DNA from 3 places in the Rhodococcus sp. MALMAid1271 genome. Region 1 is predicted to be linked to each of the others. Evidence: riboswitches for the same ligand, from Rfam matches in the RefSeq annotation. Region 1 holds a riboswitch; each other region holds the start of a gene.

Evidence for each region. Region 1 has a riboswitch for cobalamin ahead of ACOQFP_RS19560 (ABC transporter substrate-binding protein). Riboswitches for the same ligand answer to the same signal wherever they lie in the genome.
Region 2: it holds a riboswitch for cobalamin, as region 1 does, so the genes downstream of both, ACOQFP_RS03510 (energy-coupling factor ABC transporter permease) here and ACOQFP_RS19560 (ABC transporter substrate-binding protein) in region 1, are expected to answer to the same signal.
Region 3: it holds a riboswitch for cobalamin, as region 1 does, so the genes downstream of both, metE (5-methyltetrahydropteroyltriglutamate--homocysteine S-methyltransferase) here and ACOQFP_RS19560 (ABC transporter substrate-binding protein) in region 1, are expected to answer to the same signal.

What each region holds. Positions count from the first base shown of each region.
Region 1 is NZ_JBMIRQ010000108.1:386,757-389,014, forward strand. Features, by position in the region: gene ACOQFP_RS19555 (MFS transporter) at 1-933, shown strand, start outside; cobalamin riboswitch at 979-1,101, shown strand; gene ACOQFP_RS19560 (ABC transporter substrate-binding protein) at 1,108-2,136, shown strand; gene ACOQFP_RS19565 (FecCD family ABC transporter permease) at 2,133-2,258, shown strand, end outside.
Region 2 is NZ_JBMIRQ010000046.1:3,234-5,491, reverse strand. Features, by position in the region: gene ACOQFP_RS03520 (ABC1 kinase family protein) at 1-125, opposite strand, end outside; gene ACOQFP_RS03515 (carboxymuconolactone decarboxylase family protein) at 129-677, opposite strand; cobalamin riboswitch at 783-904, shown strand; gene ACOQFP_RS03510 (energy-coupling factor ABC transporter permease) at 931-1,650, shown strand; gene ACOQFP_RS03505 (energy-coupling factor ABC transporter substrate-binding protein) at 1,643-1,966, shown strand; gene cbiQ (cobalt ECF transporter T component CbiQ) at 2,002-2,258, shown strand, end outside.
Region 3 is NZ_JBMIRQ010000035.1:10,761-13,018, forward strand. Features, by position in the region: gene metE (5-methyltetrahydropteroyltriglutamate--homocysteine S-methyltransferase) at 1-1,534, opposite strand, end outside; cobalamin riboswitch at 1,673-1,881, opposite strand; gene ACOQFP_RS01800 (3-deoxy-7-phosphoheptulonate synthase) at 2,119-2,258, shown strand, end outside.

The sequences.
Region 1 (2,258 bases):
GTGTCGGTCGGCTACCCCATGCTGGTGATCTCACGAATGCTTTGTGCCGCAACGCACGGCATCTTCTGGGCCGTCGTCGCACCCGTCGCAGCCTCGCTTGCGTTGCCCGGTAAGCAAGGCAAGGCCATAGCCACCGTCTACGTCGGTACCTCGCTGGCACTGGTTGCGGGGAATCCACTCACCGCGGCGATGGGTCAATGGCTCGGATGGCGAATGGCTGCAACAATTCTCGGAGTCGTTGCAACTGCTATCGCGGTGGCACTGTACTTCGTACTCCCGCCGCTGCCGACCAGCCGAGCCGATGAGGTACGGAAAAAGACACCGCGAGTGCTCGACGGCACCCTGGCCATCTTGTGTGGCGTGACTTTCCTGGCGGTCCTGGGCCACTTCGTCGCCTACACGTATTTCTCACTCATCGTCGATCGTGCGATCGGTTCAGCCGGAACGACGCTGACCCTGATGTTGATGCTGTACGGCCTGTTCGGGGTCATCGGTATATGGGTGATCGGCCGAACCTACGACCGGTGGCCGCGGTACTCCACCATCGCGGCCTTGGGCGCAGTCGCCGCTGCGGTCGCGATCTTGTGGTGCACGCTGATCGGAGCGCCGGGTGGGCTGGCCGTGTTCGCCGTCGGGGCCATTGCATTGTGGGGAATGGCGTTCACCACGATCCCGGTGTGTCTACAGTCCGCCGTGGTCAGGGCAGCCTCGGAAGATACCGACAAGGCGTCGGCGATCTATGTCGTGGCCTTCCAGTTGGCGATTGCCACGGGTGCACTGGTGGGCGGCGCCTTCATCGACCTCAGTGGCATCGTGACGGTCACTGCCGCCGCTACTGTTCTGGTCGCCGCTTCGCTGGCCGTGGTCGTGCTGGCGCGCAGTACTTTTCCTCGCAGTGTCCCACTCGAGCCGGAGTCGGCAGCAGCACGCTGACCTTTCGGGTACCGCACACGATAAGGTCAGCACGCGACGAACGAGGGAATCCGGTGCAATTCCGGAGCTGGCGCGCAACGGTGACGGGCGAGAGCTCGAAGTCCGAATGCTCGGGCGTCGTGGTTCACCCCACCCGCGGCTCCGCGACACGAGCCCCAAGCAGGAAGCTCTTCGATGCGTACCACTCTCGCCGTACTAGGCGCTGTCTCCGTTCTTGCCGTGGCCGGCTGCTCCTCCCCACCGCCCACTGCCGCCGTCTCCGTCACCAACGCCGACTACCCGCTGACCATCGAGAACTGTGGACGCGCGGTCACCGTCGATGCGCCTCCGCAGCGCGCGGTGTCTCTGAACCAGAGTTCGACGGAGATCCTGCTGTCACTGGGCTTGGCCGACCGCATGGTCGGAACGGCCACCTGGACGGACCCGGTCCGCTCGAATCTCGAATCGGAGAATTCCACAGTACCGAGGTTGGCGGACAACAAGCCGTCCCTGGAGGTGGTGTTGGATACCGAGCCCGACTTCGTCTCGGCGTCCTTCAGCGGAACCCTCGGGCCGGGAGGCGTCGCCGATCGGGATCAGTTCGAGCAGCTCGGTGTGCCGAACTATCTCTCTCCCACAGACTGTGACGGAAAGACCGACGACAGTGTCAATTCCGACGGCGCACGCACCACGCCGCTCGAGATCGACACCGTGTATCGGGAGATCCGCGATCTGGCGGCAATCTTCGACGTGCGTGATCGCGGGGAACGCTTCGTCGCGCAATTGCAGGACCGTTTCTCGCAGGCCTCCGGTGCCGTCGACGCATCGGGTGTGCGCTTGGCGTACTGGTTCGCCGACACCGACACCCCGTACATGGCGGGATGCTGTGGCTCCTCGGGCATCATCACCGATTCGGTCGGTGCCGACAACATCTATGCGGACACGACCGACGAATGGCCACAGGTTAACTGGGAGAGCGTTGCAGATCGCAATCCCACCGCGCTCGTGCTGGCGGATCTGAGTCGGCGCAGCATCGCCGGGGACGCACTCGGCAGCAAGATCGAATTCCTCGAATCGAATCCCGTCACGAGCCGACTGACCGCCGTCGAGGACAAGCGCTACATCGTGGTCAACGGAGCCGATCTCAACCCATCGATTCGCACCATCGACGGAGTCGAGAAAGTTGCTGCCGCTCTACAGAATTGGGGCCTGACCACCCGATGAACCGCACCGATCGGGGATTGTTGATCCCGCTTCTGCTCGGTGGCGGTGTGGTGTTGGTGCTCTCGATCGCAGTGGCCGTGACGATCGGACCGGCCAGCGTATCCGTCACCGATGTCTACCGA
Region 2 (2,258 bases), on a different contig from region 1:
TCCTCGGACCGCCCTGCCATCGAAATCCGTGCTCCTGCACCGCGGATGGCCTGGCCGGCCACCGCGCGCCCCAGTGCCCCGCCGCGTGCGGCCCGCGAGGTGGGTATCGGACGATCGGTGGGCATCGCCTAGCGTTCGGTGAAGTCGCGCTCGACGCGCAGCGTGCCGAGAGTGGTTGCCAGACCGTCGTATTGGGTGACCAGCAACACGAACTCGATCAGGCGACGTTCGTCGAACTGCATCGTCAGCTCGGTCCAGGTGGCATCGGTGAGGGTCTTGGTGGCGACCAGTTCGTCGACGGCGGTCAGAATGGTGCGGTACCGCGTCGCCAGTCCGGGTGCGTCCGGGCCGATTTTGATCGACTCGAGCAGATCACGGTCGATACCTGCGCGCCTGCCCAGTCGAATGTGGTGGTCCATCTCGTATGCGGACTCGCGCAGGTGCGCGACCCGCAGGATCACCAGTTCGGATTCCTTGCGCGAGATCTTGCCTCCGGGCATCAGATGCCCGCTGTAGAACAGCCAGGCGCGGAACAGCCCACCGGTACGGCCGAGGGTGGTGAACAGATGCGGATTCGGCACCCCCGCGCCCCTGGCGATGACCTTGCAGATCACCCAGTTGACGGGCCCGAGAGTCTTGGCGGTACCGGAGGGAATGCGTGGAGTGCTCACAGTCACACCGTACCGACTGGTAGCCCAGCCGTCCCCGAGGAAGCGGCAGAACGAGGATTCTGGCGATCGACTGCCCGTCCGGTGATCGGATCGACTCGGTTCGTGCAATCATCTAGCTCGAAGTGTGCTGGTGCGGGGAACCCGGTGAAATTCCGGGACGGTCGCGCCACTGTGAGCGGACTCGACGTGTCGAGCCGTAAGTCAGATTGCCGAACCAGCACGTCGACTCACATCGGACGCGTCATCCAGGGAGTTACACGTGCATATTGCAGAAGGATTTCTGCCGCCCGTACATGCGGCGGTATGGACCTGCGTCGCAGCACCGTTCGTCGTTCACGGTGCCCGCGCAGTCGTTCGACAGGTCAGGGAGAATCCGGAGAGTCGACTGCTGCTGGGCGCGGCCGGAGCGTTCACGTTCGTGCTCTCGGCCATCAAACTACCGTCGGTGACGGGAAGTTCGTCCCATCCGACCGGTACCGGCCTGGGCGCGGTGCTGTTCAGGCCCCCGGTGATGGCGTTCCTCGGCACGTTGGTGCTGCTGTTCCAAGCGGTACTTCTCGCGCACGGCGGGCTCACGACCCTCGGCGCGAACGCGTTCTCGATGGCGATCGTGGGTCCCTGGGTGGGGTACGGAGCGTATCGCCTGTCGACCTCGCTGGGCGGTGGTCTGTCGATCTCGGTGTTCTTCGCGATGGTCTTCGCCGACCTCTCGACGTACTGCACCACCTCGGTGCAGATCGCGTTGGCCTTCCCCGATCCACAGACGGGGGTGGCCGGAGCGGTCGCCAAGTTCCTGTCGATCTTCGCGGTCACACAGATTCCGTTGGCCATCGCCGAGGGGCTGCTCGGCGTGCTCGTGATTCGAGTGTTGCGCAGCGTTGCGATGCCGGAGTTGATCAGACTCGGGGTGCTGAAGGCACCGAAGGTCCCAGCCGTCACCGACGCCCCGTCGACAGAGAATCGAGCAGCCGATGCGTAAGAGCACAGTGACCACCATCTTGTTGATCGCCGCTATCGTCGCGATCGTCGGCATCGCACTGGTCGTGGATTCGCGCCGAAGCGGAGACGAGGAGCGGTTCGTGGGTACGGATTCGGCCGCGACCAGCCGCATCGAAGAGGACCACCCGGACTACCAGCCCTGGTTCCAGTCGGTCTTCGCGCCCACCTCGAGCGAGGTCGAGTCGGGACTGTTCGCGCTGCAGGCAGCCTTGGGCGGAACCGTTCTGGGGTACACCATCGGTGCGTTGCGGGGCCGGCGCCGCAACGATTCCGCGACCACCGCGACGTCGAGCTGAGCGCCGCCCGCCGCACGGCCGTGCGGGGACTGTCCGTGGACAATGCGGCGTGGTCGAGCGCGTGGCGCGACCGAGCGGTATCGGACAAGGCCCTGCTCGGTCTGGGCTTGGTAGTGTGCGCGCTGCTGCTTCCGGCGTGGCCGGGCTCGATAGTGGTCACCGCAGTCGCCCTGAGCTGCAGTGTGTTCGGGGCGCGTACGCCGCTACGCCTGCTGTTCGGTGCGTTGCGGGCACCGGCGGTGTTCGTCGCACTCGGTGCCGTGTCCATTGCGGTCACGGTGACGACCGAACC
Region 3 (2,258 bases), on a different contig from region 1:
ACGATTGGACCCAACCGTTGGTCGTTGCCGCGAAACCGTTCAGCTGCTCGGCGAAGTACTGCACCATGTCGTTGCGCTCGGGCTCACCGTGCACCAACACATCGAGACCGATGTTCTCTTGTAGCGCAATGGTATTGGCGATCTCGGACTGCATCCGGCGCACGTACTCGGCGTCATCGATCTCACCCGAGCGGTGCGCGGCCCGCGCGAGTCGAATCTGCGTGGTCTGGGGATACGATCCGATCGTGGTGGTCGGCAGTGCCGGCAACTCCAGCCCCTCGGCCTGTGCCCTGCGGCGTTGCTCGGCCGGGGCGCGGTCGACGCGGATGCCCGAATCCAGTCGGGTCCGCACGGCTGCGTCGTGGACGCGCGGGTCACGGCGACGGCTCTCGCGTGCAGCACGCGCCTCGTCGAGCTCGGCGGACACCGAGTCGATGCCCTCGCGCAGCGCGCGTGCCAGCACCGTCACCTCGGTGACCTTCTCGGCTCCGAACGCCAACCACGACCGGAGCGGATCGACGATATCGGTCTCGGCCGCGAGGCTGTACGGAACATGAAGCAGCGAGCAGGAACTCGATACCGCGAGCGCTCCGACGCTGCCGAGCAGCCTGCCCAGAGTCGCGAGCGCTCGGTCCAGATCCGTTCGCCAGATGTTGCGCCCATCGACGATGCCCGCCACGATGCGCTTGTGCGCGAGCGCAGGCACGCCGGCAATCTGCTCGACGGTGCCCGGTACCGTCACGTCGATCGAGAGCCCTTCGACCCCGGTCGATGCGAGCGCGGGTAGCGCGGCGCCGAGATCGCCGAAGTACGACGCCACCAGAATGGCCGGCCTGGTCTCGAGGGCGCTGAGGTAGTGGTAAGCCTGCGTGGCGCAGTCGATCTCGTCCGAGGTGCGATCTGCAACGAGCGCAGGTTCGTCCAGCTGAACCCACTCGGCACCGGCAGCGGCCAAGTGCGTCAACAGCTCTGCATACAGCGGCAGGATCTCGTCGAGTCGGTCCAACAGCGGGGCTCCGCTGCCGACAGCCTTCGACAGCAGCAGGAACGTCACCGGCCCCACCAGCACGGGTCGAGCCGGAACGCCCAGCGCGCGCGCCTGTTTCAGCTCGTCGAGGATCTTCTCCGGATGCAGGGAGAACACCGTGTCCGGTGCGATCTCCGGGACCAGATAGTGGTAGTTGGTGTCGAACCACTTCGTCATCTCGAGTGGTGCAACCGTGTCGTTGCCGCGGGCCGCGGCGAAGTACCGGTCCAGTTCGTTCTCGATGTCCTGCACCCGTTTCGGTAGCGCGCCGAGCATGACCGCGGTGTCGAGGATGTGGTCGTAGTACGAAAAGGTGCCTACCGGAACGGAGTCGAGGCCGGCCGCGAGCAAGCCCCTCAGATTGTCCTCGCGGAGCCTTTCGGCCACCGATTCGAGAGCGGACGCATCGAGTGCGCCTGCCCAGTAGGACTCCACAGCTTTCTTCAACTCGCGCTTCGGTCCGATTCGGGGGGACCCGAGGATCGTGGTGGTGAATTCGAATGTCACGTCGTGTTTCTCCAGGTACGTCACAGGTGGGTGGCACACCACCGAGCGTGCGAGAACCTGAGCCCCATGCGTCGGCATACGCCGAACAAGCTGCAGGTCTACTCGCCCATTCCACGGGGCGGTGAACCGCTACGCGCGGCGCGCGCAGCACAGGAGGCAGGTATTCGGACTCACAGGCACGTGATCGGAGATCACACCTACTGGCCGTCGCTTCCCAGAGAGGCTTCTCCAGTGCTCGTTGACGGCGGTCGTTCCTGCATACCGCTGCGGGACAGTCCCGGATTCTCACCGGGTTCCCTCTCACGACGCGCAAGACATCAACGCATCGCTTCGACGCCGTGGTGAACTTCGGGGCTCCTCGTGACCACCCGGCGAACCGACTGCAGGGACGAGCATAGATGCCGTCGCCGACGGTCTGTTACGGTACATCCCATGCAGCGCACGTATTTCTGGTTTAGCAGGCCGGCCCCGGGTGGGTCAGCCAGCGACGCCATGCGCTGACCTCCACCCCACGAGCCGGATGCAGACCGGCTCGAAGTGCGCGTGGAGCATGAGGGCCGGCCCGAGAACAGGAACGCCCTCTCATGACACTCTCTCTCGAAACCCCATCGCTCGACGATCAGCGAACGATCAGCATCAGCCCGCTGGCAGCGCCGTCGGTGCTGCGCCGCGAACATGCCGTCGACGATGCGATCTCGGCCACGGTCCGTACCGGCCGCGCCGG